DNA from 4 places in the Bacillus sp. 01N42_2 genome. Region 4 is predicted to be linked to each of the others. Evidence: riboswitches for the same ligand, from Rfam matches in the RefSeq annotation. Region 4 holds a riboswitch; each other region holds the start of a gene.
The links. Region 4 has a riboswitch for S-adenosylmethionine ahead of AC1DN5_RS05600 (phosphoadenylyl-sulfate reductase). Riboswitches for the same ligand answer to the same signal wherever they lie in the genome.

Region 1: it holds a riboswitch for S-adenosylmethionine, as region 4 does, so the genes downstream of both, metN (methionine ABC transporter ATP-binding protein MetN) here and AC1DN5_RS05600 (phosphoadenylyl-sulfate reductase) in region 4, are expected to answer to the same signal.
Region 2: it holds a riboswitch for S-adenosylmethionine, as region 4 does, so the genes downstream of both, AC1DN5_RS10530 (2-hydroxyacid dehydrogenase) here and AC1DN5_RS05600 (phosphoadenylyl-sulfate reductase) in region 4, are expected to answer to the same signal.
Region 3: it holds a riboswitch for S-adenosylmethionine, as region 4 does, so the genes downstream of both, AC1DN5_RS13715 (methionine biosynthesis PLP-dependent protein) here and AC1DN5_RS05600 (phosphoadenylyl-sulfate reductase) in region 4, are expected to answer to the same signal.

Annotation. Positions count from the first base shown of each region.
Region 1 covers NZ_JBFTRO010000001.1:22,732-30,706, forward strand. The annotation lists gene sufD (Fe-S cluster assembly protein SufD) at 1-267, opposite strand, end outside; gene sufC (Fe-S cluster assembly ATPase SufC) at 285-1,070, opposite strand; gene AC1DN5_RS00150 (YuzK family famiily protein) at 1,248-1,400, opposite strand; gene AC1DN5_RS00155 (carboxymuconolactone decarboxylase family protein) at 1,593-1,970, opposite strand; gene metQ (methionine ABC transporter substrate-binding lipoprotein MetQ) at 2,063-2,878, opposite strand; gene AC1DN5_RS00165 (methionine ABC transporter permease) at 2,892-3,560, opposite strand; gene metN (methionine ABC transporter ATP-binding protein MetN) at 3,553-4,578, opposite strand; SAM riboswitch class I at 4,684-4,790, opposite strand; gene AC1DN5_RS00175 (SCP2 sterol-binding domain-containing protein) at 4,902-5,252, opposite strand; gene AC1DN5_RS00180 (thioredoxin family protein) at 5,349-5,669, opposite strand; gene AC1DN5_RS00185 (toprim domain-containing protein) at 5,678-6,040, opposite strand; gene AC1DN5_RS00190 (YusG family protein) at 6,110-6,346, opposite strand; gene gcvH (glycine cleavage system protein GcvH) at 6,401-6,784, opposite strand; gene AC1DN5_RS00200 (arsenate reductase family protein) at 6,844-7,200, opposite strand; gene AC1DN5_RS00205 (acyl-CoA dehydrogenase family protein) at 7,314-7,975, opposite strand, start outside.
Region 2 covers NZ_JBFTRO010000004.1:14,308-22,282, forward strand. The annotation lists gene AC1DN5_RS10515 (hypothetical protein) at 1-307, shown strand, start outside; gene AC1DN5_RS10520 (RbtT/DalT/CsbX family MFS transporter) at 338-1,585, opposite strand; gene AC1DN5_RS10525 (FGGY-family carbohydrate kinase) at 1,622-3,100, opposite strand; gene AC1DN5_RS10530 (2-hydroxyacid dehydrogenase) at 3,119-4,120, opposite strand; SAM riboswitch class I at 4,242-4,334, opposite strand; gene AC1DN5_RS10535 (molybdopterin oxidoreductase family protein) at 4,481-6,535, shown strand; gene AC1DN5_RS10540 (hypothetical protein) at 6,620-6,904, shown strand; gene AC1DN5_RS10545 (hypothetical protein) at 6,950-7,174, opposite strand; gene AC1DN5_RS10550 (MarR family winged helix-turn-helix transcriptional regulator) at 7,373-7,951, shown strand; gene AC1DN5_RS10555 (hypothetical protein) at 7,944-7,975, shown strand, end outside.
Region 3 covers NZ_JBFTRO010000005.1:275,383-283,357, reverse strand. The annotation lists gene AC1DN5_RS13735 (hypothetical protein) at 1-370, opposite strand, end outside; partial or broken gene AC1DN5_RS13730 (peptidoglycan-binding protein) at 695-1,557, opposite strand; tRNA gene AC1DN5_RS13725 (tRNA-Val) at 1,877-1,949, opposite strand; gene metC (cystathionine beta-lyase) at 2,086-3,261, opposite strand; gene AC1DN5_RS13715 (methionine biosynthesis PLP-dependent protein) at 3,254-4,375, opposite strand; SAM riboswitch class I at 4,444-4,569, opposite strand; gene AC1DN5_RS13710 (esterase family protein) at 4,744-5,466, shown strand; gene AC1DN5_RS13705 (YjcG family protein) at 5,491-6,006, shown strand; gene AC1DN5_RS13700 (GNAT family N-acetyltransferase) at 6,011-6,442, shown strand; gene AC1DN5_RS13695 (AbrB/MazE/SpoVT family DNA-binding domain-containing protein) at 6,603-6,836, shown strand; gene AC1DN5_RS13690 (ABC transporter ATP-binding protein) at 6,837-7,574, shown strand; gene AC1DN5_RS13685 (ABC transporter permease) at 7,567-7,975, shown strand, end outside.
Region 4 covers NZ_JBFTRO010000002.1:380,836-388,810, reverse strand. The annotation lists gene carB (carbamoyl-phosphate synthase (glutamine-hydrolyzing) large subunit) at 1-265, shown strand, start outside; gene AC1DN5_RS05620 (dihydroorotate dehydrogenase electron transfer subunit) at 262-1,032, shown strand; gene AC1DN5_RS05615 (dihydroorotate dehydrogenase) at 1,032-1,967, shown strand; gene pyrF (orotidine-5'-phosphate decarboxylase) at 1,936-2,655, shown strand; gene pyrE (orotate phosphoribosyltransferase) at 2,652-3,284, shown strand; SAM riboswitch class I at 3,386-3,490, shown strand; gene AC1DN5_RS05600 (phosphoadenylyl-sulfate reductase) at 3,617-4,318, shown strand; gene AC1DN5_RS05595 (inorganic phosphate transporter) at 4,331-5,395, shown strand; gene sat (sulfate adenylyltransferase) at 5,443-6,591, shown strand; gene cysC (adenylyl-sulfate kinase) at 6,605-7,198, shown strand; gene cobA (uroporphyrinogen-III C-methyltransferase) at 7,323-7,975, shown strand, end outside.

The sequences.
Region 1 (7,975 bases), on a different contig from region 4:
GTCTTCATTTTCAATATCGATCAGCGCTTTTGCTTCATCAGCTAAATCTTCCAAAGAAGCAAGCGGCGCGTTTTCTACTGTATGCTTGTTGAACTTTGTAAAGTTCCAATTTGTGATTTTTGTTTTATCAGGCTTAGGCAGCGGCAGATCTTCAGCTTTTTCAAGAGCCTGTAAGCGCAGGTTTTTCAGCCAGGCAGGTTCTTGATGCTTTTCGGAAAAGCCTTTGACATATTCCTGATCTACGGATAGTTTCGTTTCCAATGTCATGTTAATCCCCCTAACGCTTACGCTTCTTGGCCTACAGTTTCGTCTTCAATGCCGAGTTCTTGTTTAATCCAGTCATAACCTTCCGCTTCAAGGCGCTGTGCAAGCTCCGCACCGCCTGATTTCACTACGCGTCCCTGCATCATAACGTGAACGACATCCGGCGTGATGTAGTTCAGAAGGCGCTGATAGTGAGTGATCATTAAGCAGCCGAAGTTTTCGCTGCGCATTTTGTTGATTCCTTTAGAAACAACTTTAAGCGCATCGATATCAAGACCTGAATCGATCTCGTCAAGAATGGCGATTTTCGGCTCGATCATCATAAGCTGAAGGATTTCGTTGCGTTTTTTCTCTCCGCCTGAGAAACCTTCGTTCAGGTAACGCTGCGCCATTTCAGGGTCCATTTCAAGGAACTCCATGTTTTCGTCCATTTTGCGGATGAATTTCATAAGAGAAATTTCATCGCCTTCTTCGCGGCGTGCGTTAATCGCAGAGCGAAGGAAGTCGGCATTCGTCACACCGCTGATTTCACTTGGGTACTGCATCGCAAGGAAAAGACCCGCCTGAGCGCGCTCGTCCACTTCCATTTCCAGTACATCCTTGCCGTCAAGCGTGATGCTGCCTTTAGTGACTTCGTATTTCGGATGTCCCATAATCGCTGCAGAAAGCGTTGATTTACCGGTACCGTTCGGCCCCATGACAGCGTGGAATTCGCCGCCTTTTATTTCAAGGTTTACACCTTTTAAGATCTCTTTTCCTTCGATTTCAACGTGAAGATCCTTGATCGTTAATGTTGAAGCAGCCATATCTATACCTCCAAAAATATATAATCATTATTCTCAATTTATTCTCATTCTAATTTTATAACAAATGAAAAGTAAATACAACTTTTTATATTACCCGGAACATTCCTAAAGTTTATCAAAGAACCGGACGTAGTTAAAGCTGTTTGAAACAGAAAAAGGGCGGAATTCCACCCTTTTTTACTGACCGATTTTCTCATTAAACTGCGCTGCGAGGAACTTGCTTTTTTGGTACTCAAGCTCCCTCTGCCGTTCGACTTCCATCCTTTTTGAAAGACGCCGTCCGTATTCCTCGTAGCCGATGCCGTGTGACTTCTGCATCGCTTTTTCCATTTCAGGCGTATAGTCAAGGTCCAGTCTCTCGTGGCTGGTGCAGATAATGAATCAATCCCTTCATCTATTTGCTTCTATTGTAACAATGATCCTCTGCTCCGGCCAAAGGGAGTGTGCCCCTGAATCCTTTCGAATGTGCCGGTAACCGGCGCTGGCTTTATCTGAAAAACGATATTCATACGATTGCTCTTTCTAATGCGTCGTATGTCCGAATTCCTGAATACACTGCTGCACGAGGGTTACTCCCTGACTGAGAGCCGCGCCTCCCCCGAATGCCGCGGCGACGCTGATGACCTCAAGGATGTTTTCCTCTGTCGCGCCCTGATCAAGACAGCCTTTCGTGTGATAAATCATGCAAAATTCATCTTGAGCGCTGATGCTGATGCCCAGAGCGATTAATTGTTTCTCTTTTTCAGTTAATGAATCCGCTGAAAAACACTGTTCAGTAAATTCATTAAATTTCCGCCCCATCATCGGCATTTTTTGCTCGAATATGCCTAAACCTTCTTTATATTGTTTCAATGCGTCATGCACGCTTTTTCCGTTATCCTGGTATTGAGCCACTGCCATTCCCTCCAATCGTTAACCTTCCTTTTTATTATGGACAGTTCTCCGATTAATACCCAAAAAAAACCCCGGATGATCCATCCGGGGTTTTTGCTTTATTCAGATACAGGAAGCACGGCTCCGTCGTATTTTTTCTCAATAAAGTCTTTGATTTTCTTAGAGTGAAGCACTTCCATAAGCGCTTTGATTTTCGCTGATTTTTCGTCACCTTTTCGCACGGCGATGATGTTTGCGTACGGGTTGTTTTTCGTTGATTCTACTTGAATCGCATCTTTTAACGGATTCAGTTTGTTTTGAATCGCATAGTTGACGTTAATGAAGACTGCATCGCCTTCTTCTTCATTATATGCTTTCGCCGTTAATTCAGGGGCGATTTTTTTGAATGTCAGGTCTTTCGGGTTTTTCGTAATGTTTTTCGTAGTGGCGTCAATTGTTTTTACCTTCGGATCAAGAGTAATCAATCCGGCTTTTTCAAGCATCGCCAGCATCCGGCCTTGTTCAGCGACGTTGTTTGTCATGATGATGGTCGCGCCTTTAGGCAGGTCTTTCAGTGATTTGTATTTTTTTGTGTAAATTCCGAATGGCTCAAGGTGAACGGCTCCGGCATTCACGAGTTTGTAATCTTTATTTTCTTTCATTTCCTGTTCAAGGTAAGGAACGTGCTGGAAGTAGTTTGCATCCACTTCTTTATCAGCTAACGCTTTGTTGTACATTTTGTAATCGTTCAGCACTTTTACTGTTAATGTGTAGCCTTTTTCCTTCAGGAGCGGCTCCGCTTCTTTTAAGATTTCAGCGTGCGGCGTCTTTGTCGCAGCGATGACGATTTCCTTTTTATTTGAGCCGTTTGATCCGCAGGCGGCCAAAACTCCCGCGAACACAAGCAGCAGCGCACTTAGTACAATCTTTTTCAATGTAAATCCTCCCTTATCTTTTGTCTATTATATTTGTAATCACATCACCGATGATTTGAATGATAAAGACGATGATGAGTATAAATACAGTTGCTACAAACGTTACATCCGTATTATTGGACTGGTACCCCTCTACATATGCAAGGTTTCCGAGTCCGCCTGAACCGATGGCGCCGGCAATGGCGGTAGATCCGATCAGGGCGATGGCTGTAACGGTGATGCCCGAAATTAACGCAGGCATTGATTCAGGAATCAGCACTTTGAAGATAATCGTCGATGTCTTTGCTCCCATTGATCTGGCAGCTTCGATGACTCCTTTATCGACCTCACGCAGCGCAATTTCAACAAGCCGGGCATAAAACGGCGCGGAGCCGATAATCAGCGCAGGCAATGCCGCGTTCGGCCCTAAAATCGAGCCGACCAAAATCTTAGTAAAACCGAGAAGCAGAATAATTAAAATAAGAAACGGAATAGACCTGAAAATATTAACGACCGCCGCAATCACGGTGTTAATGATTTTATTTTCCCATAAGCTTCCCTTGCCCGTTAAAAAGAGCAGAAGACCGAGAATCGCTCCGATGACAAATGAAAAGGCTAAGGCGATGACCGTCATATAAAGGGTCTCGTATGTGGCCGTCCACAGCTCGGTTAAATCAACGTTTGGGAACCATTTTTCAAACATTTGTGATCACCTCTGCTTCTACCTGTTTGTCTTTGATGAACCGGATCACGTTTTCTACTTCTTTTTCCTGACCGTCAATATGGATGAATAAAGAACCGTAGGCTCCGTCCTTCGTCTGTGAGATTTTCCCCTGCAGAATATTGACGTCCACATCAAAGTTTCGGATCATCTCCGTAATGAGGGGCTGCTCGGCGGCCTGCCCGACAAATGAAAGCTGAATCGTTTTTCCTGTCGCGGTTTCCTGCAGAAAATGCTGGATGGTTTCTTTCGTCTCCTCCGGTTCTGTCACCTGCTGAACGAAACGCTTGGTCATCGGTTCGCGCGGGTTTCTGAAGACTTGGAGCACTTCGCCTTCTTCAACGACTTTCCCGTTTTCCATAACGGCGACTCTGTTGCAGATTTTTCGGATGACGTGCATTTCATGGGTAATGAGCACGATCGTCAGACCGAGTCTGTCATTTATATCGGATAAAAGATCCAAAATTGAATCGGTCGTCTGCGGGTCGAGCGCTGATGTTGCTTCATCGCACAGAAGGACTTTCGGATTATTGGCGAGCGCCCGGGCGATGCCGACACGCTGCTTTTGACCGCCGCTCAGCTGTGACGGATAAGACTTTTCTTTTCCCTCTAATCCGACCAGTTTAATCAGCTCATCGGCGCGGCGGACCCGTTCGCTTTTTTTCACGCCGGCGATTTCCAGCGGAAACATAATGTTCTCCCGGACGGTGCGCGACCACAAAAGGTTAAAATGCTGGAAAATCATGCTGATTTCCTGGCGCGCTTTTCTCAGTCCGCGGCTGCTTACTTTATTTAATTCCGTCCCCGCAACTTCCACGATGCCTGACGTCGGCTTTTCAAGGCCGTTCAAAAGACGGATTAAGGAACTTTTACCAGCTCCGCTATATCCTATAATTCCAAATATTTCGCCCTTTTTGATATCAAGAGTGACATCTTGGACAGCATTGACATCCCCATGCTTCGCTTTGTAAATTTTTGAAACATTTTGAAGATGGATCAAAGCAATCACCTGCCTTACACTATTCTAAGAAATCTTCCGGTTTTCTACGCAAAAGAAAAGCCTTTCTGCAAAAATGAGCAGAAAGGCTTATTGAAAAAGGCCTTTCTCTCATCTTTCAAAGCAGACCGCTTTGAGTGAATTGGCACCATTTCAACATCGTTGATGGTTGCCGGGCTTCATAGGGCACTTCCCTCCACCTCTCTTGATAAGAGAAAACATATCGTATTTTCGTCCGGAAATTCTTACTGTAGAATAGCACGGCGAATGATAAAAAGTCAATAAAATAAATAATGGAAGCTATTGTCACATAGTAGATTGGCAGTTTACGGCCGTTTGCTGATCGTCTGAAAAAATCCGTTTGTCAGCCAGAGGATGGCCTCCAGCTTCAGCAGGGCTCGGAATGATCCTTTCACTTTGAGTTTTCCGCTTTGGATGAGCTTCTGCAAAGAGACATCACCGTGCAGGAGATGGATGATTTCCGTCTGGTTTCCGTAAAAGGTCAAATTTGATTTTTCCTTTGAAACCGCCGTTTTTCTCATTTCTCCCTGTCCGTTAATTGAGACCGTTAAGGCTTCTTTTTCTCCCTGGAATGTAATCAGCAGCGTTGAGGCGTTTAATAGCGGTTTCAAAAACAGATGCTGTCCGTCATTCTCCAAAACTTCTATTTTCTCCACTCGTATAACCTCCCGTTTTAATGGCCATACATACACTTTCTCTTTTTAACGGACAGAACCCTTTATAAACCGCACGACATTTTCCTGTAAAAATTGTCACATCGGGAACGTTTGCGATGTTTTTTGTTTAATCAGCTCATATAAATAGGAAACGGAGCGGAAGGCGTATCCTTTCTCAACAAGCTCTCCGCCTTTAAACAGCAAAAAGCACGGAACGCTCTCAATCTGATAGGCTTTGGCGAATGCGGGGGAATAATTCACGTTGTTTTTATAGAAGGCGGTGCCGGGCAGCATTTCTTCGACGACAGAAAGCATCTTGGACGCCAGCTGGCATGTGCCGCAAAACGGGGTGTACAAATACAGGAGATAGATGTCATCCTGAATCAATTCGAGTTCATTTTCTTGGAGTTCTTTCATTTTGATTATCACCTCAGGTCGTTCTTTTTCAAAAATACAGGGTCTGCATCAAGGCCGGCTCTGATCAGCATGGATGCGAGATGATGGCCCGGGCATGACTCGACTTGCCTGTATGTTCTGTCTATATAGATATGGCGCGCTTCGGGAAGCTCCCGTTTCAGCTGTTTTCTTAATTTTTCTCCGGATTCATCCGCGTCCGTTAATATAAACACGTCTCTGTCAAACAGGCGGTCCGCCAAATCTTCCAGTTCGGTTTGGCCGATCGTCCCGTTTGTGCAGACGATTTCCGCGGGTTCGATGAGCACTTCTCTGACTTTGATTTTATCCGATTTTCCTTCTACGATGATCACCTTTTCATCTCCGTTGAACATAAGCGCATCACCTGCCGATTGTTTTAGCATCAGATTAAAAAAGAAGGCAGTGAAATTCACCGCCAACTGTTAACACCAGCCGTTCTCATAATCGCAATCCACATATTTCGGATCACTGCCGTTTATGACATCGGCTGTTTTATAAAATTTTTGATTCTCAAATGAAAAGCCCTGTTTGAGCTCGTACTGGTTCATGCCTGTCATCTCGCCGATGGCTTCATTTTCATGAAACAAGGAAAACCGGCCGTTTTGAAAGCGGCCTGTGACGTTCTCCGTCACATCGACCTTTTGTTTATCAAAAGCCATATTAGACACCTCCCGTTACAGATAGAATGTCCAAATGGCCCTTTTGCTATCCGATCAGTCTTCCTGTGTCATTTCGTCATATTGCTCGGAAGTCATGAGGTTTTCGATTTCTTCAGCATCAGCCGGTTCCACGACGATCATCCACGCTTTTTCATACGGAGACTCGTTTACGAATTCAGGGCTGTCATCAAGGTCTTCGTTCACTTCCGTCACCGTTCCGTTAATCGGTGCGTACAATTCGGATACGGTTTTGACGGATTCTACGCTGCCGAATGGCTCGTCCGCTTTAATTTCAGCGCCGACTTCCGGAAGCTCGACAAATACGATATCGCCAAGTTCGGCTTGCGCGAAATGTGTAATCCCGATACGGGCTTTTCCGTCCTCAACTTTGACCCATTCGTGCTCTTTGGAATAACGCATATCTTTCGGTGTGCTCATCTAAATCCCTCCAATTTTTTCTTATAATAAGAAGATACCATAATTCTTAGAACGCGGCATTACATCCAATATTTTTCGAATTGGTCTTCTTTGAAGCCGACAGTGACTTTTTCGCCGTCTGTCGTAATCGGGCGTTTCAGGAGCATACCGTCAGATGCCAGAAGATCAAGCTGTTCATCCTCTGACATGTGATACAGTTTTTCCTTTAGGTTCAGCTCGCGGTATTTCATGCCGCTCGTGTTGAAAAACTTTCTCAGCTCAAGGCCGCTCTTCTCATAGAGGTCTTTAATTTCTTCTTTCGACGGAGTTTCCTCCACAATATGTATTTCGTTTATTTCCTTACCGCGGTCTTCCAGCCATTTTTTCGCATTACGGCACGTTCCGCATTTAGGGTACCAGTAAAAATTCAACGACATCTTCTTCACCCCTTGTAAATGATCGTCGTTATTTTAACACAATCACTTGTAAAAACCTATAACGTTGCTTCATGAAAAAGCGCTCCGGATGAAGGAGCGCTTACAGCATGTGATCAGACGATATATTTTTCTTCACGGAAGACAGCGGCCGCTGCTTCACGTTTTTTCTGAATCAGATTTTTCGGTGTCAGGCGCGTCAGTTTGCGCAGCACGGAAAGCATCATGCGGAGGGAATCTCCTTCCTCCATGGCGATCAGTGATTCTTTGGCATGCGCTTCAATATTCTGAAGGGCTTCCTGGGCAAAGATTTCCGTATATAACAGCTTTTGCGCGGCTTTTTCGGCACCGTCCGCCGCAATCGCTTTTTCCGTTCTGAGGACGGCAGATTCCAAAGCGTACACCGCGCTGACGATATCAGCGATGTTTACCATGATTTCCTGCTCGCCTTCGATCTCTTTTCCGTATTTCTGCGCCGCGAGCCCCGCTGTCAAGAGGGCGATCTTTTTCGCCTGTCTGACAATGTATTTTTCCTGTTCAAGAGGCTCTGAGCCCGGCTCTTCAGGCATCAGCATCATGAGCTCTTCCTGGAGCGCCTTCGCTTTTTCAAAGAGGGGAAGCTGCCCTTTTACGGCTTTTTTCAGGAACGTGCTCGTTACGATCAGGCGGTTGATTTCATTTGTGCCTTCAAAAATTCTGTTGATTCGCGAGTCACGGTAGGCGCGCTCCACTTCATATTCCTGCATAAACCCGTAACCGCCGTGAATTTGAACGCCTT
Region 2 (7,975 bases), on a different contig from region 4:
GAAAAACTATACGGGACATCAGCCGCTAATCAGCAGGTCAGCTCTTCTCAGCCGTTATGCGCTGAAATATTTTCCGGACGAAATAGAAATGATGAAAAAGGACATTCTGCTTATCCCTCTCGGTAAAGCAGCAGAATCCGCCTGCCGCATGCTGAAGAAGAACGGGAGGATGAATCATGCGGTCATTTTGGAAGGCTTCCCGCATCCGTCCGGCGCAAACGGACATCGTTTCAAACAATTTCACGAAAACAAACAATCGTTACGTGAACAAATTCAGCGATTTGCCGGGTTTCTTCAGAAGCTGTAAAAAACGCCCCGAGCCTTCGGGGCGTTTCTGTTAAGAAGCATATTCAGGCAATGATTTATCGTGTTTTGCCGTTTTTTCTTCAGGTATTTTGATTTGATTTGTCAGGATTGCACTTGCGAAATAGAGCGCCGCGAAAATCCATACTACGCCTTGTGCGCCGACAAGCCCGATAAACGCCCAGGCAAGCGCGGGGCCGACAAATGCCGACAGGCCCGCGGCCAGATTTAACACAGACATGGCAGCACCTTTATCGCTGCCGGCCGCCGTTGGCACGATAGCTCCGATCGGAACGAATCCGGCCAGAAGCCCTCCCCAAATAAAGCCGACAATGCTGACGAAAAGCAAGTTCCCATGTGATACAACAGGAGCATAATATAATAAAAGGGTAAAAATGCCGCAGCCCGCTCCTCCGAACCACATGACAGTCTTTTTCCAGCCGAACGCATCGCCGACTGCACCGAAGATTAAGTTAAAGACGATATTGCCGAGAAAGATCGTGCCCCAAATCTGCAGCCATACATTTGTAGAAATGCCGTGCTGCGCCATATGCATTGGGAGAAATACCGGAAATCCGTATGTTCCGATACTGTTGATGATCCGAACAATCCCCCCTGAAAGCACACGCGGATTTTCAGCAAGGATGGTGATTCCTTTCATTAATTCCTGCACCTTTTCCTGTTTACTTGCTTTTTTCTTTTCAAAGCGGTCCCTATTTAAAATCAAAGCAAAAAACGCGCCGAGGCATACCCAGAAAATTGAACTCCACAGCGTATTCAAATAGCCGAAGGATTTGATGGCCCAGCTAGAATACCAGGCTCCGAATACAAACATGCCGCAGCAATATGCAATCCAGAACCAGCCGACCGCCGTACTGAGCTTGTTTTTCGGCGACCGGTAAATCACCCATGTCAAAAAAGAATAGGCAAACAGCGGATAGCCCAGCCCTTTAATAAAATACGTGACATACATTACCGGCAAATTAAGATTTTCAAATCCGTATGCGATAAACGCGGCTGTTCCGATAACGTAAAATAACAGCCCCATAAACATCGTCCGCTTTGCGCCGAAGGCTTCGAGGCAGACGCCTGAAAACCAAGACGCTATTGCGAGAGAAATACCGTAAACCGTAAACAAGGATGCTGATTGCTGTACCGTCAAGCCGTTTTCAACTAAAAACGGGCTGAGCCAGCCTTGTTCAAGGCCGTCCCCCATCATAAACAGCACGACCCCTAAAAATCCCCAGGCAAGCTGTTTCGGAATTCCTATTTTATTAAGCATTTTTGTTCCTCCTCAGCAATCTTTCATGTTGTCATCTCATCCCCAAGTCAGGCTTTCACCGCTGGGCTGAAAATGCGCAAATAATTTTTGCGTATGTTTCCATTCTTCATATAGGAAGAGATCCGTCTGATCCGATTCGGGTTCAATTAGCTTTGTGCGGTTCGAAAGTTCTTCTTTCACACCGAGAGCTTCGTTGCAGATCATCGCCGCCCCCATTACGGATGCCTGGCTGAAGCCTTCTCTCTTATAAATCTTCTTTTGCAGAAGGTTAGCAAGAAACTGTGTCAACGCATCACTTTGGAAACCGCCGCCGCACACCTTCACATCATTTTTTGAAAAGGAAGTCACCTCTGTTAACGCCTCATAGTTCCATTTGATTGAAAAAGCGATTTCCATCAGAGCGGCTTTGACAAAATGCGCTCGGCTTAAACTTTGGGACAGCGGGGCATCAAAAATAAATCCGCCTTTTGCGAGTGCGTTTTTCTCAGACGATAAATAGGAGCCTAACGCAGAAACACAAGCTTGATCATGTTTCGGCAGACTGGCGATTTCCCGTTCCATGACGCTGTAGGATTCATTCGGATAAAAAATGGATTTTAATTTTTGATAATTGAGTCCTGTTACACCCGGATTAGTTTCAAGAAGCCATTGACCTTCTTCTGTATGGCAATTCAGCCATGCATTCTCTAAACTTTCGGTTCCGGTCTCCGCTGTTATCTTTGTAATCGGCGTCGTCGTGCCGGATACGATGACGATATCTCCCGGCTTTGCATCTGCACTTTTGATGGCAAGCTGTGTGTCTCCCCCGCCTGCAATCACAGGCACTCTTTCAGAAAGACCGAGAACCGCTGCTTTTTTAAACGTTAACATTCCGACAACCGTCCCGGATCGGACGAGTGAAGGAAGAATGGCAGAAGGCACCCCGAAGATGCTGCATAATTTCTCTGACCACGCTTTTTCCCTTACGTCAAACAGCAGTGTTTCAGCCGCCTGTGACGGTTCATAGCTTAAAATTCCGCTCAGCTCAAATGTCACCCAGTCACTGATGCTTGTGATGTACTTCACTTCTTTCCATAATGACGGCTGTCTTTTTTTTAACCCGACAAGTTTCATGGCGGAAAATAAAGCGCTCGGAAGGCGTCCGGCGCGCTGATGCACTTCTTCTTTTAACTCGATCTCTCCCTCCCATTCGCGCCCTCTATTATCAATGTTGGGCAGACCGAGAAACGCCTTTTTATCTTTATTAATCAGAACAATTCCCTGCCTCTGGCTTGTTGAGGTGATTCCGATTAATGTAATATGAGGGCTTTTAGCAATAGCCTTTTTTGCCATAGCGCTGATTTGCATCCATAATCTTTCCGGCGAGAAATAACGGCCGTCCGGATAAAGCGGATCCGTCACATATTCAATGTCTTCCCTTTCCAGTGCGGTCACGTCGCCGCCGGCAGTCACAACCGCGACTCGCGCATTCCCCGTCCCGATGTCAAATACAAGGTAGCCTTTTTGTTCAGCCATTACAGCCTCCTCCTTCTTCTATCCTTCCATCTCAAGTTCTCTTTTGTTATAAAGTTCACGTATTGAGCAGAGCTGATCTTTTTTCCATTTAAAAAGCGCCTCATTTAAAATCCTCACATGATGATCCTCCACCTCAAATGTTGCGCCCGCTAAATGGGGAGTCGCGAACACATTCGGCAGTGAGATCAATTCATAATCAGAAGATTCAGGTGGTTCCTGATAAAACACGTCAAGGATCGCTCCTTTAATCCTCCGTTCTTTCAGCACCCGCAGCAGCTCTTTTCCGTCTGTAACCGCCGCTCTTGATGTATTGACAAAAACAGCTTCTTGCTTCATCAATTGAAAATGCCGGGCGCCGATTAGGCCGATGGTTTCTTCGGTGCGCGGCAAATGAACGGAGACAATATCACTTTCAGAAAATACCCGTTCAATCGTCGTTTTTTCATACTCCCGGTTCTCATGATTGACAAAGGGGTCATAGTACAGCACCTTGCAGTCAAAAGCCGACAACAGCCGGGCGATTCTCTGTCCTACAGCTCCGAAACCGATAAGGCCGACTGTTTTCCCCGTCAGCTCATTTCCCCTGAATTTGACGTAAGCCTGCAAATAATCACCATTCCACTTCCCGGCCTTCAGCCATTGATGAGAAGAATACGTGTGGCGCAAAAACGAAATGACATTTCCGATAAACATTTCAGCAACAGCCTGGGCATTGCGGGCCGGTGTAAAGAAGACAGGAATTTTTCTTTTAGTCGCCGCCGTGATATCCACATTAGACGGCATCCCTCTGCAGACGCCGATAAAAGCGGAATCCGGCAATATATCAATCACTCGCTCTGATACCTCATCAAGTTCGGTAATAAGCCCCGACGCGTTTGTCTCTTGAATCATCCGGATTAATTCATCTTCCCGATAGGCCCGGCCGTGCTTCTTCCACGGCAGGTGCACAGTCCGCCCGAACAGATCTGTCAGCTCCTTCAGCCCCTCGTCGTGATATGGTGCGGTAATTAAAACCGTCATGGTGCAAAACATCCTTTTCACATAAATTTTTTCACAAAAAAATCTCTTTCCCCGAAGAAGGAAAGAGATTCATATACCGTCTTTATCCGCTTGAAGCGCACAAATATGTATAGACCATTCTTTCCTATCTTTCAAGCATACGCTTGCTGGAATTGGCACAATAAATGTTGCCGAGGTTTCATAGGGCCAGTCCCTCCACCTCTCTTGATAGAAAATAAAATGATGAAATTGTCAGGCTTTTAAAAAGAATAAACTCATCATAGATAAGTCCTTCCGTGATGTCAATACTTTTTTTCTGAATTGACGATCTATTTCGAAATGTTATAATGCTTACAATATAAAAAAAGAGGAGAAATGGCTATGAATTCTGCTGCAAAACAGCCAAACGGCGTCTTTAAATCGGTGTGCTCACTGGACTGTCCCGATCAATGCGGCTTACTTGTGACAAAAAAAGACGGAAAAATCGTTAACATTCAGGGAGACCCGGATCACCCGGTCACATCAGGGAATATTTGCAACAAAGTCAGACACATGGCTGAGCGCATTTATGATGAAAAACGTTTAACCGTCCCGTTAAAACGGATCGGCGAAAAAGGCAAAGCTGTGTTTGCGCCTATTTCATGGGATGAAGCAATCAATACGATCAGTGCGCGCTGGAAAGAGCTTATTGCCGAAGAAGGAGCGGAAAGCATTCTCCCGTACAGCTTTTACGGCAATATGGGAAAACTGGCGGCAGAGGGAATGGACCGCCGTTTTTTCCACCGACTCGGGGCGAGCCAGCTCGAACGGACGATCTGCAGCAAAGCCGGATCTGAGGGCTACAACTATACAATGGGAGAAGGCGCAGGTACTGATCCGGAAGAGACCATACATGCAAAGCTCTTTATTTTTTGGGGAATCAATGCCGTCAGCACGAATATGCATCAGGTCATGATTGCTCAAAAAGCCCGGAAAAAAGGAGCTAAAATTGTCGTTATCGATGTACATAAGAACCAAACAGGCCGGCTTGCCGATTGGTTTATTCCCATTCGCCCCGGCACAGATGCCGCACTCGCTCTCGGTATCATGCATGTTTTATTTGCCGAGGACCTTCACGATGAAGCATTTCTCACAGAGTACACCGAAGGCAGTGAAGAATTAAAAGCGCATGTCAAACAGTATGATCCTGAAACGGTTTCTGTTATAACAGGCGTTAAAGCAGATGATATCAGACGCCTTGCGAGAATGTACGGGGAAACCTCCCCTTCCCTTATCAGGATCGGAAACGGCATTCAGCACCATGACAATGGCGGAATGATCGTCCGCACCGTCGCCTGCCTTCCGGCTGTGACAGGACAGTGGCTCCGCACCGGGGGAGGCGCAATCAAGCACAACAGCGCGATATTAAACTATAACAGACAAGCGCTCCAGCGGCCTGATCTGCTTTATGGCAGGAAGCCAAGATCATTTAATATGAACAGACTCGGAAGCGTTCTTTTAGAAACAACACCGCCCGTACGCTCCTTGTTTATTTACGGAACCAATCCCGCGGTAGTTGCCCCGGAAGCGAATAAAGTCAGAAAAGGTCTGCAGCGGGAAGATTTATTTACAGTCGTTCACGATCTGTTTTTAACAGAAACCGCCAAATATGCGGATATCGTGCTCCCTGCTTCATCCGCCTTTGAAAACACGGATTTTTACACGTCTTACTGGCATCATTTTATTCAGCTGCAAAAACCGGTGATCGAACCATATGGGGACAGCAAATCGAATACGGAAGTGTTCCGTTTGCTTGCCGGGGCGATGGGCTTTACCGAGCAGGAGCTTCAGGATTCCGATGAAGAATTAATCAGACAGGCGCTGGACTTTCCCGCCAATCCGTATATCGAGGATATTGATTACGATTCGCTTTCATCCCATTCTTTCATGAGAGCCAATCGGAAAAAACCGCTTTTTCCGGGCAAGCTCAAGACACCGAGTGGAAAAATTGAGTTATATTCTGAAAAGATGAAACAGGACGGTTATCCGGCGCTGCCCACACACATCCCTCTTGAGAGCGATGATGATTTCCCGCTGTTATTTGTCCCGGGACCGAATCATAACTTTTTAAATTCGACATTTTCGAATAATGAAAAACACGTAAAACTGGAAAAAGCGCCAAAGCTTTTTATTCATACAAAAGATGCTGAGCGCCGGAACATCGAAGACGGGGAAACCGTGAGAATATGGAACAACCGCGGCGAATGTGAATTGACAGCTTCAGTCGGCGAACAAGTGCTTCCCGGCGTTGCAGTCAGCCAAGGTCTTTGGGCTGACGCGGATGATAAAAAACAGCTGGTCAATTCACTCACTCCCGATCGGCTTGCAGATATGGGCGGAGGCGCTGTTTTCTTCTCCGGAAAGGTGCAGGTGGAAAAGATCGGAAAGCAAAAATAAGCTCCCCCCGGTCTTACTGAAGGTGAATCCTTTCGGCAGATTTGACCGTATAAAACATAATGACTTTTATTGGAGGTTTGCTGTATGGATATTATTACCGGCATTGGCATCGCTTTAGCCGGATATTTCATAGGAGACGGATTAAAAAACTTTAAATCACCTGATCCTCATGAACACACTGACCAAATTCTCATCAAAGAAAAAGATCTTCACTTCTACATTGGCTATTATTTAGGAGTGACTAAGGAAGAAGCAAAACAAATCGTGCCTGACACTTCCGACATTCCGCATATCACCCGAAACGGAAAGCGGTATGTACAGAAAACTGCATTACGAGAATGGCTGACTTCCATGCTGGAAAAAGAATAACAGCTGCCGTGAATAGCGGGAAGAGAGTTCTTCTCTTCCCGTTCATTAAGATTTGCCGCCCTGCCTCTCTTCAACCCCAAACATACGACAGATATCGTTCTTACTTAACGAAACATCCCCTTCTTTGGATTTCAAATAAAACCCTTTCGTATATAACCGTATGACTTCCTCATATGCAAGCTCATGACGAAGGAGCGCCATTAAACGCCCGTCTTTTTCATCCTGTTTATTGAACCATTCATACTGTTCTGACCAGTTCACTTTCTGCATACCAAACACCTTCTCGCTTTGGATTAATGCCCTTTTCGCATTTATTATACTTATTTCACCTTTTGAAAACACTCCGACTGCCTGTGACATTTGTAAAACAGCCGTACCCCCCTCTTTTAGTCACCATGTTGACTTATTTCCCATTTCAATGTATATTGTAATTGTCAACATGGTGACAATTTAGATTGGAGATCACTTATGGATATTAATTTATTAATGAAAGAACTGCATTTTATGCAACAAAGTTACGCATCACTGTTTTCGGTCGTCAATAAGGTACAAACTCGCGGAGACGAATACTTAGAAATGTTGACTTCCCGACAGCACATGACTCTTATTGCCATTGCCCATTTACCGACGGAAGATACCACACTTATGAATATCGCTAAAAAGCTGGGCACAACAAAACAAACCGCTAACAAATTAATTTCAAGCCTCACAAAAAAAGGATATGTTCGCACTGTATCAAGTAAACAGGATAAACGTGCAATCAATATTGAGATTACCGCTGAAGGAACAAAAGCGATAATTTCCTGTTCAGAAAAATCCACCTATTTTTTAGCGGATATGTTTCATGAGTTCACAACTGAAGAAGTTGAAACATTCTGGAGGCTATTGCAAAAACTTTATCGTTTTGATGGTGAAGAACAGGATGGTTTTGAAGAAAAAGCACATTTGAAAGTTGAAGACCAGGCTCAATTCATCTCAGATAACTATGAGGAAAAAATCATGGCTGAATTTTCAAAACGGCGATACGGGAGTGGAGACGATGAATAATATGCTTTATCGAAAAGTAAAAGA
Region 3 (7,975 bases), on a different contig from region 4:
CTTTCACAGTCTTATCATCTAGTTTTTCAACTTTTTGTTTTAAAGTTACAAACTTTTCGTTATTAACGTCAACATAATACTGGTTATACTCAATCTTATCTTTGCTATCGCCCAGCTTTTCTGCGATAATTACAGCTTTGTCTTTATCATTTTCGACTACTGCTGCACTTTTTTTATCCAAAACTAAAGTGTTCACATTATTGTCTTTTAATATTTCAATAGTTTTATTTAGATCTTTTTTGGTAGGTGCTACCAAAGGATCTGTTTTCTCACAGGTTGGACACTTTTCCTCCGCTTGAGCTATTGACGTACTTCCGAACATTAGTGTTATCATAGTAATTGTTAACACTACAGCTAAAAGCTTTTTCATAGAACATCCTCCTAATCGTTTTTTACATTCTATATTTTACCAAACATCCTATTATATTGAATGGGTTTATTTCACTAAACTGGAATAGGAGTTTTGTCATGACCAAAAAATTCTCTAAATTATTAACAGTTGTTTTCGTGGTAACTTTAGTAAGTCAAATTGTATTTTATTCTCTAAATAAAGACTTTAATTTTTTCTCTTGGAACTTTATCTCAACCTTTATAGTTTACTTTCTAGCTTTATTAGTTTTATCTTTTTTTTCAATGATTTTTTATAACAAAAATAAATAACTCCCTCTCAGAGGGAGTTATTTATTTCATTTCTTTAGAGCTCAAGTTTCGCTTTGGTATCAGGCCCATAAATACCATCAGCTTTTAATCCATTCATCAATTGGAATCGCCTTACTGCCTCAGCTATCTTCGAGCCATATGCGCCGTCAATACCGAAATTCTTTGCATTCTTATCAGGGTAATAGTAGAGCGCCGCCAGCGCAGTTTGAATCTGTTTTACGGCCTCCCCCCGGGTCAACGGGCTTGTGACTTTAAAAATACCCGCTGGCAGGCGGAAGGATGATTTCTTGCCACCGGATGGTGAGCCGGCCGAATCTGTCAGCTTTATTACCTACCAACTTTAATTAGATTCGGATTCTTGATGCCGTTCAAGCTTTGCATGGTTTTCATGCTTACTCCTGTTTTCTCTACAATTACAGAAAGGACATCGCCTTTCTTGACGGTTTACGTCGCCCTGCTGGTCTTAGAATCTGTTTTTTGTGGTTTGGATGCTTTTTTACCTCCAAGGCGTTCAAGTTCTGCAGCGATGGCCGCTCATTTCATCCCAGCGCCCCTCATTTAAAATACGGTGCGGGCAGTATTTGCCATTCCAGTCCTGTTGCTTTCTGATCCTGTCAACGCCCCAGCCGCGCTCTTTGAGTAGTTGTGCCACAAACTTGATTGTCAACGCCTCTGCTGTCAGGTACCGCGCGTCACCTGACTTACTGTAGCAGATTTCTACCGCGATAGACTTACGATTCCCGATTCCGTTTGTGCCGTCGCCAGAGTGCCAAGCATTCCGGTTCAGTGGAATTCCCTAGAATCACTTCTAGGCAAAATGACAGCTCATCTATTCTGTTACCGGCCATATAACCGATTTTATTGGCGGCCGCATGCCGCATTTCCTGTATTGTGAATGATTTTCGGAGTGCCGCTGTATTTTTCATACAAAACTAAATATTCCGTTTTTCAAATACAAAAAAACAGCAGGATTAACCAGCTGCTGATCGTTATCACTTTAGCCGTTCAGTGATACGGAATTTCTGTATTTCTCTGTAATGAACAGGTTTCGGCAAAGACCGCCGCCTTAAAGGCGATGTTCACCTCCCTTGAAGTATACAGCGAATGTACTTCAAAATCGGCCCAAAAAAGCAGTTTCGTCCCCAACTCGATGAATGATGACAAAATCAATAAATAAGCAAAGTAAAAAACCCTTGCTATGCAAGGGTTTCGGCTATGATTCCGACTGGGCTCGAACCAGCGACCTCTACCCTGTCAAGGTAGCGCTCTCCCAGCTGAGCTACGGAATCATGATATGTATGTGTTGCTGGGTATGTTGTTGTCTCTCTGACATTTATAATTATATATCCTGCTTAGCCGTTCGTCAACACTTTTTTATCAAAAATAAAAAAAGGGGCGGCGCTCAATTGGCGCCGCCCTTTTCATTTATAATCTGACTTTGGCGGGAGTTATTTTTTTCAATGCCTGTTCGAAGTCGCGTTCTAAATCTTCGGCGTTTTCGACTCCGACGCTCAGGCGCAGAAGGCCGTCTGTGATGCCGCGTTTTTCCCTCTCCGCTTTCGGCATGGCGGCATGCGACATAGTTGCAGGGTATGAGAGAATGGATTCAACGGCGCCGAGGCTGACCGCAAATACCGGAAGAGATACATTTTCGACCAGCTTTTTGACGGCTTCTTTGCTTTCCAGTTCAAAGGACAGGACGGCGCCCGCTCCGCTTGCTTGCCGTTTATGGGTATCGGCTCCCGGGTGTCCGGCAAGGCCGGGATAGTAAACGTTTTTGACGGCGGGGTGCCCGTCAAAAAAGGCAGCCAGCCGTTCAGCCGTCCGGCTCGCTTTTTCCAGTCTGACCTGCAATGTTTTTAAGCCTCTCAATACGAGCCAGCAGTCCTGAACGCCGAGCACCGCTCCAAATGAGTTTTGCAGCTTATACAGCTGATTGCCGAGCTCTTCATCCTTGACGGCGGCAAGGCCTGACAGCACATCGCTGTGGCCGCTTAAAAATTTCGTCGCGCTGTGAAGCACGATATCTACGCCGAGATCAAGCGGCCGTTGCAGTGCAGGCGTCATGAAAGTGTTGTCAAGGTATGTCAGACAGCCGTGTTCTTTTGCCAGCTCGACGACGGCTTTAATGTCCGTGATGCCGAGCGTCGGGTTTGACGGTGTTTCCATATAGATGGCTTTCGTATTCGGCCGGATGGCGCGGGCAACCGCTTCTGTGTCCGTCATATCGACAAAAGTGTGTTCGATTCCGAAACGGGGCAGCACTTCTGTCACCATGCGGAATGTTCCGCCGTACACATCCTCCGTGACGAGAACATGGTCGCCTTGGGATAAGAGCAGAAACGCCGTCGAAATCGCCGCCATTCCGGAGCTGAAAGCAAAGCCTCTCGTTCCGCCTTCAAGACCTGCGATCGTTTCTTCAAGCGCTGTTCTTGTCGGTGTGCCGGAGCGGCTGTAATCATATGTCCCGAATTCTTCAAAGGAAGACTGATGAAATGTGGAAGCATGCTGAATCGGCACGCTGACGGCTCCGGTAGCTCCGTCAGTTTTAAATGGATTGTGCACGAGCTGGGTTTCCAGCGTCCAATTTTGATTACTCATATGACACGGCCCCCTCTTTTACTTGCTGTAATGCCTGCTTTACATCTCGCTTCAAATCTTCTGCATGTTCAATTCCCACTGAAAATCTGAGCAGGCGGTTGCAGACGCCGTTTGCGATACGGATATCTTCCGGAATGTCCATGTGCGTCTGTGTCGCGGGGTATGTAATAAAGCTTTCCACCCCGCCGAGACTTTCTGCGAAACAGATCGTTTTCAGCGCCTTTAAAAATGGATTGACCCATTCCTCTTTTTGCAGCCGGAAAGACAGCATTCCGCCTTTTCCGGGATATAACACGTCTGCGATTTCTTCTTCCTGTTCTAAAAATTCTGCAAGTTCACGGGCGTTTTCTTCATGACGCCGCATTCTGAGCCCGAGTGTTTTCATCCCTCTCATTAAAAGCCACGAATCAAACGGCGGGAGAACGGCTCCGATCGCATTTTGGTGATTAAACATGATGTCGCCGAGCTCTTCATCCTTTACGACAGCAAGACCGGCAAGGAGATCATTGTGCCCGCCTAAATATTTTGTGGCGCTGTGAATGACGATATCGGCTCCCAGTTCAAGCGGGCGCTGGATGACCGGGGTATAAAACGTATTATCGACAATCAAGAGCAGGCCGGCTTCTTTCGTAATCCGGGCGATTTTTTCAATGTCCGCCTCCTGCATTAACGGGTTTGTAGGCGTTTCAACAAATACCGCTTTCGTGTTTTCCGTTAATTTGGAGCGTAAACAGTCTTCATCGCTGAAATCATCGTAAATAAAGCTTAAGCCGTATTTTCTCCATTCATTTTCAAACAAACGGTATGTGCCTCCGTATAAATCGGAGGATACAATCAATTCATCCCCGCTTTTAAATAAAGCCATAATCGTTTGAATGGCTGCCATTCCGGAGCTGAAAGCAAAGCCTCTCGCACCGTTTTCCAACACGGCGATAGCGTCTTCAACGAGCTGGCGTGTCGGGTTTTTCGTGCGCACGTAATCAAAACCTGTAGATTCTCCTATTCCTCTATGCCGGTAAGCGGTGGACAGATAAATCGGCGGACTGACCGTTCCTGTTGCTTCTTCGCTTCTATTTCCAATTTGGGCTAATTTTGTTTCAACATGCTGCGTCATCAGTAAGCACCATCCTTTTCAAAAATAAAAAAGCTCCCTCTTCATAAGAAGAAGGAGCTTTTCTCTTCCTCTTATCTTCCAAGCATGTGAATCGCTTGCTGGATTTAGCACCTTGGCACTTTGCCTTCCCGCGGCAAAGCAAACCGGTTGCTGAGGTTTCAAAGGGCCAGTCCCTCCACCTCTCGTGATAAGAATATTGTTTTGTATTTTCTGATTGTTCTATATTAACGCACTATAAAATGGATTTCAACAACTTTTTAATTTTCTGAACTCTCGCAAGAAGTACATCTGAAGAAAGAAATTTCTAATAATTCATGGTACAATAGGGAAAAACCATCAAGACAAGAAGCGGCCTGGAGGAATGCGAAGTGGCACCGAAAACCGGAATCATTCATGAGAAAAAACTTTTCTCTCATGAGCTTGAAGAAGAAATGACCGTTTTGGTCTACCTGCCCAACACTTACTCCCCCCTGTATAAATATCATACGGTCATCGCCCAGGACGGCCATGATTATTTCAGATTAGGGAGAATCGGGCGGCAGGCGGAAGAGCTCATGTCAAAAGGGGAAATTGACCGCTGCATCATTATCGGCGTCCCATATAAAAATGTGCGGGAGCGAAGAAACACATACCATCCCGAAGGCTCTAAGTTCGCCTCATATAAACGGTTTATCGCAAATGAGCTCGTTCCTTTTATCGACAAAGAATACCCGACTTATCAAGTCGGATACGGCCGCACCATGATCGGGGATTCCCTCGGCGGAACCGTCTCGCTCATGACGGCGATTGACTATCCGAACATGTTTGGAAACGTCATCATGCAGTCTCCGTATGTTGACGGGCACGTGCTGGATGCCGTCCGGCAGTCGGAGGATCTCAAACAGATATCCGTTTATCATCAAATCGGAGAAAAAGAAACCGATGTCCACACGACGGACGGCCAGGTGCTTGATTTCACCGCGCCGAACGAAGAGCTCAAACAGCTGCTGGAAAGCAAACAGTCTGAATACACGTATGAAACCTTTGACGGGGATCATAAATGGACATACTGGCAGCCGCTCATCACGCCGGCGCTGAAAAAAATGCTGTAACCATTCATTAAGGAGGGAACTTTCATGAAATACGGTATTGTTTTATTTCCATCAAAAAAATTACAGGATCTCGCAAATTCGTATCGGAAACGCTATGACCCGAGCTACGCGCTCATACCGCCGCATCTGACGGTAAGAGATCCGTTTGAAGCGACAGAACAGGAAATCGAGCAGATCGTATCACAGCTGAGACAGACGGCGAAAGAGTCGCACCCGCTCGTTCTGAAGATCACAAAATACAGCTCGTTTTCTCCTGTGAATAATGTGATATATATGAAAGCGGAGCCGACGGAGGAATTAAAAACTCTGAGTGAGAAATGCTACTCAGGAGCATTGTCCGGTAAGCCGGAATACAGCTTCGTTCCGCATGTCACGGTCGGCCAGAAGCTGTCGTCAGATGAACATTCCGACGTACTCGGACAGCTGAAAATGCAGGACATTTCCCACGAAGAAGTCATCGACCGTTTTCACCTGCTCTATCAGCTGGATAACGGCTCATGGACTGTGTACGAAACATTTTTATTAGGCGGAGGAGAATAACTGTTTGGAAGCCATCGTTGCAAAAACTGAAAAACATCTGAACGACGCTTTTTTCGTCAGAAAAGAGGTCTTCGTTAAAGAGCAGCACGTTCCGGAAGAAGAGGAAATTGATCAATTCGAAGACGCGTCAGAGCATATTGTCATTTATGACGGCGGTCAGCCGGTCGGAGCCGGCAGATGGCGCTTGAAAGACGGGCGCGGAAAATTAGAGCGTATCTGCGTGATGCAAAGCCACCGCTCTCTCGGTGTCGGGGCCATCATTATGCAGGCGCTTGAAAAAGCGGCGGCCGCCCAGGGCGCCGGCAGCTTTATCTTACATGCGCAGACGCAGGCGGTTCCGTTTTATGAAAAACAAGGGTACCGCGTCACATCCGGCGAAGAATTTCTTGATGCCGGCATTCCCCACCTGGAAATGATAAAGGAACACAAACGATAAAATCAAAAGCACTCCTGCTGATATGGCAGGAGTGTTTTTTTTATGAAAATATTACTTTTTCATGAATTTTATTGAATTTTATGGAATGTTGATGTATGTTTAGTATACGAAGTATTACAATTCATACAAAAAATACAATTCACACAACGGAGGGATACACATGACAGCACCTAAAGGAAAGCATATATTCGGGACCGTTAAAGTTGGCACAAAAGGCCAGATTGTCATTCCTAAAGAAGCAAGAGATGTTTTTGATATAAATCCCGGGGACTCACTGCTTATGCTCGGGGATGACCAGCAGGGTATCGCACTTGTAAAACAAGAACTCTTTTTCGAATTTGCAAAAGATATTTTAAACGCAAAGCAAATTGACGCAGATGGCGAGGATGAGTAAATGCACGCGATTGAGCTGAAGCAATTAACGAAACATTATAAAGAAACCGCCGCCGTTGACCGTCTTGATTTTTCAGTTGAAAAAGGAGAATTTTTCGCTTTACTCGGTGAGAACGGAGCCGGAAAAACGACATTAATCAGCATGCTTTGCGGCCTCCTTTCTCCGGATGAAGGTGATGCATCAGTGCTCGGCTTCAGCATTTTGACTGATTTGGATAAAATTAAACCGAAAATGAATATATCTCCGCAGGAAACAGCCATTGCCCCTCATTTAACCGTGCGGGAAAACTTAGAGTTTATAGCTGGTGTCTACGGAATTCCAAAAAAAGAAGGAAAAAAAAGAACGGATGAGATGCTCGAATTGTTTCAATTAAAAGAGAAAGAAAGAGCAAAAACCAAAACATTATCAGGCGGAATGCAGCGCCGGCTCAGCATCGCCATGGGCATGATTACAAAGCCGGATATTTATTTCTTAGATGAGCCGACATTAGGGCTGGACGTCCGTTCACGCCGCGAGTTGTGGAAAAATCTTGAGGCATTAAAGGGAGACATGACGATTATTTTAACGACACACTATTTAGAAGAGGCCGAAGCCCTGGCAGACCGTATTTGCATTTTAGAAAATGGGACATTAAAAGCACTGGGTACGGCAGAGGCTCTGAAAAAGCAAACTCATTCAGCCACATTTGAGGATGCCTTTTTAGCGATTTGTGACGGGGAGGCGGGTCTTTATGCTTGATTTCGCCATACGCAACCGAAAAGAGATTTTTCGTGATCCCCTATCTATCATCCTTGGAATCGCACTGCCTGTTATTCTATTGTTTCTGTTTACGGCGATTGAGAAAAATGCGCCGCTTGACACCTTTAAAGTCCAGCATTTAGCACCCGGACTCATTGTTTTCGGCTTTGCTTTTCTTACGATGTTCTCTGCATTGCTGATCGCAAAAGACAAACAGACCGCCCTTCTGACCCGTTTGTTTGCTTCTCCTTTAAAAACAGCAGATTATGTTGTCGGTTATACACTGCCGATGCTGCCCTTAGCCGTTTTACAAATTGTCATTTGTTTTACCGCAGCAGCGGCTGCCGGTTTGTCAGCCGAATGGATCAATCTTCTCGCCGGTATCGCTGTACTTCTGCCGA
Region 4 (7,975 bases):
CGGGAAAATCGGCGAAGAAGGGAAGAATCTCATCGACGTCATCAGAAATGGAGAAGCGCAATTTGTCATCAATACGCTGACAAAAGGAAAACAGCCGGCCAGAGACGGCTTCAGAATCCGCCGTGAATCCGTTGAGAACGGAGTCGCCTGCCTGACATCTTTAGATACGGCCGAAGCCATTTTGCGGGTGTTGGAAAGCATGACATTCCGGGCGGATCATATGCCTGCATCTGAAACCAATCAAAAGGCGGCCGTTACGGTATGAAGAAAGCGCACTTGACTGTTCAATCCAACTCAGAAATTGCCGACCGGATTTATAAGATGGTGCTGAAAGGAGAGGTTGTCCGGCACTTTACCGAGCCGGGACAATTTCTTCATCTGAAGGTAAGTGACGCGGTCACGCCGCTATTAAGAAGGCCGCTCAGCATTGCGGACGTCAATTTCGCCGCGGATGAAGTATCCGTTATCTACAGAGCTGACGGTGAGGGGACGCGTCTTTTGTCTGAGAAAAAAGAGGGCGGCAGGATAGACGTTCTCGGCCCTCTCGGCAACGGATTCCCCGTCCGGCGGATAGAATCCGGCAAAACCGCGCTGTTAGTCGGAGGCGGAGTCGGGGTTCCGCCTTTGCAGGAACTGTCAAAGCGACTGACGGAAAAAGGCGTAAACGTTATTCACGTGCTTGGGTTTCAATCAGCAAAGGATGTTTTTTACGAACAGGAATGTCTCGCGTACGGAGATACCTACGTGGCGACGGCTGACGGAACATATGGAGAAAAAGGATTTGTCACCGATGTCATCCGCGAAAAGCAGCTCGAATTCGATGTCCTGCTCAGCTGCGGGCCGACACCGATGCTGAAAGCGCTGAAGCAGCAGTACGGCCATAAAGAGGTTTACCTTTCGATGGAAGAGCGGATGGGCTGCGGAATAGGGGCTTGCTTCGCCTGCGTGTGCCGTACGGGCGAAAGCGATACGTCGTATGTAAAAGTCTGCCTTGACGGGCCGGTATTTAAAGCTGAGGAGGTGGCGCTGTAATGTTAGAGGTGATTCTGCCGGGTCTCCAATTGAAAAACCCGATCATCCCCGCTTCCGGATGTTTCGGTTTCGGGAAGGAATATGCCGGATTTTACGATTTATCATGCCTCGGAGGCATCATGATTAAAGCCACCACGAACGAAGCCCGCTTCGGAAATCCGACACCGAGAGTGGCGGAGACAAGCGCGGGAATGCTGAATGCCATCGGACTGCAAAATCCCGGTCTGGAGCATGTGCTCAATCATGAGCTGCCTTGGCTCGAACAGTTTGACACGCCGATTATCGCAAACGTCGCGGGTTCTCAGGTGGAAGACTATAAAGAAGTGGCCGAACGCATCAGCCAAGCGCCGAATGTGCATGCGCTTGAGCTGAACATTTCGTGTCCGAATGTCAAAACGGGCGGGATTGCTTTTGGAACTGATCCCGCCATGGCGGCCGATCTGACAAAAGCGGTGAAAGAAGTTTCCTCAGTGCCTGTGTATGTGAAGCTTTCTCCTAATGTCGCAAACATAACCGAAATTGCGAAAGCGATTGAAGCGGCCGGTGCTGACGGGCTGACGATGATTAATACACTCGTCGGGATGAGGCTTGATCTTAAGACGGGACGGCCGATTTTAGCAAATAAAACGGGCGGACTGTCAGGCCCGGCAATCAAACCGGTCGCCATCCGGATGGTATACGAAGTCAGCCAGGCCGTTGAAATTCCGATTATCGGGATGGGCGGCGTCCAGACCGCAGAAGATGCATTAGAATTTCTTCTCGCCGGAGCGAGTGCGGTTGCCGTAGGGACGGCCAACTTCGTCAATCCGTTCGTCTGCCCGGAAATCATTGAACAGCTCCCTCATGTGCTGCGCCAATACGGTTATCAATCTGTAAGTGAATGCATCGGAAGGAGCTGGAAACATGCAAAACAACCTGCCCATCATCGCGCTTGATTTTGCATCAGGAGAAGAAACTTTAGCGTTTCTAGATTTGTTTGAAAAGGAAAAGCTGTTTGTCAAAACGGGGATGGAACTTTTTTATCAGGAAGGACCCGCCATCATTCATCAATTAAAAGAACGGAACTGTGATATATTTTTAGATTTGAAGCTTCATGATATTCCGACTACAGTCAATAAAGCGATGAAGCGGCTTGCGGGCCTCGGCGTTGATCTCGTCAATGTACATGCCGCAGGGGGCAGACGCATGATGCGCGCAGCTCTTGAGGGGCTTGAAGAAGGCACCCCGGCAGGCAAAAAACGCCCGTCATTAATCGCAGTCACCCAGCTGACGAGCACTTCAGAGCAGATGGCGAAGGAAGAGCTTCTGCTGCAAAAGCCGCTGTTAGAAACGGTTGTGCATTACGGCAAAATGGCTGAAGAGTGCGGGCTGGACGGCGTGGTATGTTCGGTTCATGAAACAAAAGCCATTTATGAAGCGGTCCGGCCGTCATTTCTGACAGTCACGCCGGGCATCCGCACGGCCAATGACGCCGCTGATGATCAAGTCCGGACGGCGACTCCGTCATTTGCGAAAGAAAACGGTTCGTCAGCCATTGTCGTGGGCCGTTCAATTACAAAAGCTGAAAACCCCGTTAAAGCATATGAAGCCATTAAACTGGAATGGGAGGGCGTTCGCCGATGAAACAGGCTATCGCAAAACATCTATTACACATTAAAGCTGTCTTTTTACGCCCGAATGAGCCGTTTACGTGGGCGAGCGGCATTTTATCACCTATTTATTGTGACAACCGTCTGACATTGTCGTATCCAAAAGTGAGAAATGATGTGGCGGACGGGCTCGGCAGACTGCTGAAAGAGCATTTCCCCGAGGCGGAGATGATCGCCGGCACGGCAACGGCAGGCATTCCGCATGCTGCGCTTCTCGCGGACCGTACAGGCGCTCCGATGTGCTACGTCAGAAGCAAACCGAAAGCGCACGGCAAAGGAAATCAAATTGAAGGCGCCGTTAAAAAAGGACAAAAAACAGTCGTGATTGAAGACTTGATTTCTACCGGCGGCAGCGTGCTTGAAGCTGCGGCGGCCCTTCAAAGAGAGGGCGCGGAAGTTCTCGGTGTCCTTTCAATTTTTACATACGGACTGCCGAAAGCAAGAGAAGCCTTTAAAAAAGCGGGTCTGCCGTACTACTCGTTAACAGATTATGACACGCTGATTGAAGTAGCGCTTGAAAACGGAACGATACATTCAGATGACATTGAGAAACTGAAATCATGGAAACAAAATCCCGAGTCAAAAGATTGGTTTAAAAAATAATGACAATAAAAACAGGCCTCAGGGCCTGTTTTATTATTCCTATCAAAAAACTCGGGTTGACTTCTGTTAGAATTGTGCTAAAATTTAGTACAAATCTAAAAAGCTTATCAAGAGCGGCTGAGGGACTGGACCGATGACGCCCGGCAACCTGCGTATCATGCAAGGTGCCGCATCCAGAAAAATGCACAGCATTTTGAAGATAAGGGCTATAACGGGTCACTGTCTTTCATTCCGCTGGATTGAAAGTTTTTTATATGAAAAAAGATTGAGGGATAAGACAACCGGCAGAAAACAACAGCTGTTTGATTGTCTCCGGGAGGAGGAAAGAAAAAATGCTAACGTATGACACATGGGAGGAACCGGCGATTACATTTCCGGAAGACGATTCCTATAAAGGCGCGCTGTCCGTTTTAAAATGGGCATACGGCCACTACGGAGACCAGCTTGTTTACGCGTGCAGCTTCGGGATTGAGGGAATCGTCCTGATCGATTTAATTTCTAAAGTGAAAAAAGACGCGGAAATCGTGTTTCTCGATACAGGACTTCACTTTAAAGAAACATATGAAACGATCGAAAAAGTGAAAGAACGTTACCCGGGACTGAACATCATCCTGAAAAAGCCCAGCCTTACTCTTGAGGAACAGGCCGAGGCTCATGGAGATAAACTGTGGGAAAGAGAACCGAACCAGTGCTGCTTCATCAGAAAAATTCTGCCGTTAAGAGAAGCGCTTGCCGGGCGTCCGGCATGGCTGTCCGGCCTCCGACGCGATCAAGGGCCGAGCCGGGCGAATACGAATTTCCTGAATAAAGACGATAAGTTTCATTCCATTAAAGTATGCCCGCTGATCCACTGGACGTGGAAAGACATCTGGAGATATACATCCAAGCATGAGCTGGATTACAACATTCTTCATGATCAGGGCTATCCGAGCATCGGCTGTGAACCGTGCACTTCACCTGCGTTTACCGCAGAAGACTTGCGGAGCGGCAGATGGAACGGAATGGCGAAAACAGAATGCGGACTGCATGAATAAAGGAGCTGCACAATGGAATTAGCCGCTATTTTATTCTGCCTGTTTTTCGCCATGAATATCGGAGCCAGCGGAGCCGCGGCTTCAATGGGAGTCGCTTACGGGTCCGGCGCCGTTAAAAAGAAAACGTATGCGCTGATCATCTGCGCGGCCGGCGTCCTGTCAGGGGCGGTTATCGGCGGCGGAGAAGTCGTTAAGACGATCAGCGGCGGAATCATTCCCGAACAGACCATTACGCTCACCATTGTCTGCATTATTATCGGAGCTGCGGCGTTATCGTTATTCACGGCGAATGTGCTCGGCATTCCGCTGTCGACGAGCGAGGTCACCGTCGGGGCGATTGTCGGGGTCGGCGTCGCGTACAAAGTATTGTTTCTGCAGCATCTTTTGGTCATCGTGATTTTTTGGGTGCTCGTTCCGTTTGTCGCGTTCTGTTTCACGTTTCTCGTATCGAAGGTATCCAGTTCTCTGAATATTCGAGTCATTTCGAGCCGGAAACAGAAGGTTTTGGGGATTGTCCTGCTTATTGCGGGGTTTTGGGAAGCTTTTTCAGCCGGAATGAACAACGTCGCAAATGCGGTAGGGCCTTTAGTTGCCGCCGGCGTGCTCAGCGTGTCCAAAGGGACGCTGTACGGAGGCATCTTTGTTGCTCTCGGCGCTCTGCTTTTAGGACGCAGAGTGCTTGAAACCAACGGGAAAAAGATTACGAGATTTTCTGCCGGCGAAGGCATACTGCTTTCCGGAACCGGGGCCGGGCTTGTCATTATCAGTTCCGTGTTCGGTCTGCCGGTTCCTTTGGCGCAGGTGACATCATCATCAATCATCGGTATCGGAATGGCCAAAAACGGGCCGAACGTTTTTCATAAAGAAGTCGTGAAAACGATGCTCAAAGTATGGGTCGTTTCACCGTTTTTGTCACTGTCGATTTCGTATCTGCTTGTCTCTCTGCTGTTAAAAGGAGATTACTATTCCATCTTTATGATGGCCAGCGTGCTTTTGGCAGCTGGCGGAGCCGCCAGTCTGATGAAAGCCATCCGAAAAGAGAAGCGCTCTGTCCATGAACAAGGCGGGGGCATTTAACTATTAATCTGAGTTTATTTATCTGTTAACTGGGAGGAAAATGTACTATGAGTCTAGCACCGCACGGAGGAACATTAGTTAATCGGGTGAATGAGCAGTATGATCTTACATCCGTCCAAAAAGAAATTGAGCTGGATTTGATTTCGTTTGCTGATTTAGAGCTGATCGGAATCGGTGCCTACAGCCCGATTGAAGGATTTTTCACAGAAAAAGATTACGTGTCAGTCGTTGAAAATATGCGTCTGGCATCCGGGGCCGTCTGGTCTTTGCCGATTACGCTTCCGGTCGATTCAGAAAAAGCGGCTGAGCTTGCTGTCGGAGACACCGTAAAACTGACTTACGGCGGAGAAACATACGGCGCAGTGGACATCGAAGATATTTATACGCCGGATAAACAGAAAGAAGCCGTTCACGTATATAAAACCGATGATGACGCTCATCCAGGCGTGAAAAAACTATTTTCACGCGGCGATACGTATGTCGGCGGGCCGATCACGTTAATTAAAAAAGCGTCAAAGCAGTTTCCTGAGTTTACATTTGAACCTGCTGAAACGAGACGAAGCTTTGAAGAAAAAGGCTGGAAAACCATCGTCGGTTTCCAAACGAGAAATCCGGTTCACCGCGCTCACGAATATATCCAGAAAACCGCGCTTGAGACGGTTGACGGCCTGTTTTTGAACCCGCTCGTCGGTGAAACAAAATCAGATGACATTCCGGCGGATGTCAGAATGGAAAGCTATCAGGTGCTGCTCGATCATTATTATCCGAAAGACCGTGTTTTCCTCGGCGTATTTTTGGCGGCAATGCGGTACGCGGGGCCGAGAGAAGCCATTTTCCACGCGCTTGTCCGCAAAAACTACGGATGCACGCATTTTATCGTCGGCCGCGATCATGCCGGCGTCGGTGATTACTACGGAACATACGAAGCGCAAGAGCTGTTTGATCAATTTACAGCGGATGAGCTCGGGATTACACCGATGAAATTCGAGCACAGCTTCTTCTGCCAAAAATGCGGCAACATGGGAACGGCCAAAACATGTCCGCATGACAGAGAAGACCACGTCATTCTGTCGGGAACAAAGGTCAGAGAAATGCTGCGAAGCGGCGTCATGCCGCCGGCGGAATTCAGCCGTCCTGAAGTTGTCGATGTGCTGATTAAAGGGCTGAAAACGAAAGAAGAAGCAGGCGTTTCTTAAGGAGGAAAAAAGAGTGACAAATCGTGATATCGTATGGCATGAAGCCTCAATAACGAAAGAAGAATACCAGCAGAAAAACAAGCATAAAAGCTCTATCCTCTGGCTGACGGGTTTAAGCGGTTCAGGGAAATCTACGATTGCAAACGCCGCAGCCCGCGAGCTGTTTGAACAGGGCTATCAAGTCATTGTGCTTGATGGAGATAACATCCGTCACGGCTTAAACAAGGACTTAGGATTTTCTGATGATGACCGCAAGGAAAATATACGCCGAATCGGGGAAGTGGCAAAGCTTTTCGTTCAGCAGGGCACCATCGTCATTACGGCCTTTATTTCTCCGTTCCGTGAGGACAGAGATCAGGTGAGGGAGCTCGTGGAAGAAGGCGAATTTAATGAAATCTATGTGAAATGCGACCTCGATATATGTGAAAAGCGCGATCCGAAAGGTTTGTATAAAAAAGCCAGAAACGGCGAAATTCCGTTCTTTACGGGAATCGACTCACCGTATGAAGAGCCGAATGCGCCTGAGCTCGTACTTGATTCAGGAAAATATGAACGCGAAGAATGCACCGGCAGACTGATTGATTTTGTGAAAAACAGCTTAGCATAATAAGTCCGAAAAGGCCGCGCAATCAGCCGGATATCCTCCCTAATGGCGGGATATGGTAAAATAGCTGAGGTGCGGCCTCGCGGCTGTTCTGTGAAGATGTCAAAACGGATCGGGGAGACATGCTATGGGGAAAGTATTTATCGTTGGAGCCGGTCCGGGAGATCCGGACTTATTAACGGTCAAGGCAATGAAAGCCATACAGAAAGCGGACGTTATACTATATGACAGATTGGTAAACAAAGAGATTTTACAGTATGCAAGAGAAGAAGCGGATCTGATTTACTGCGGAAAACTCCCGGATTTTCATATTATGAAGCAGGATACGATCAACCGTTTCCTTGTGAAGTATGCGAAAAAGGGAAAAACCGTGGTCAGGCTCAAGGGGGGCGACCCGTTTGTTTTCGGCCGCGGGGGCGAAGAAGCGGAGGCTCTCGCGCAAAACGCCATTCCGTTTGAGATCGTTCCCGGCATTACATCGGGAATCGCGGCAGCTGCTTACGCCGGCATTCCCGTGACGCACAGGGAGGCGAGCTCCAATGTCGCATTTGTTACAGGGCATTATAAACAAGAAGACGACTTTGAAGAAAAATGGAAAGCACTGGCGACGGGCATTGATACGCTGGTGATTTATATGGGGATTAAAAATATCCGGCAGATTGAAAGAATGCTGCTGGAAAACGGCAGAGACGGCGGCACTCCGGCGGCCTTTATTCATTGGGGAACGACGGACAGGCAAAAAACAGTCGTCTGCACCGTCAGCACACTTTCAGACACAGT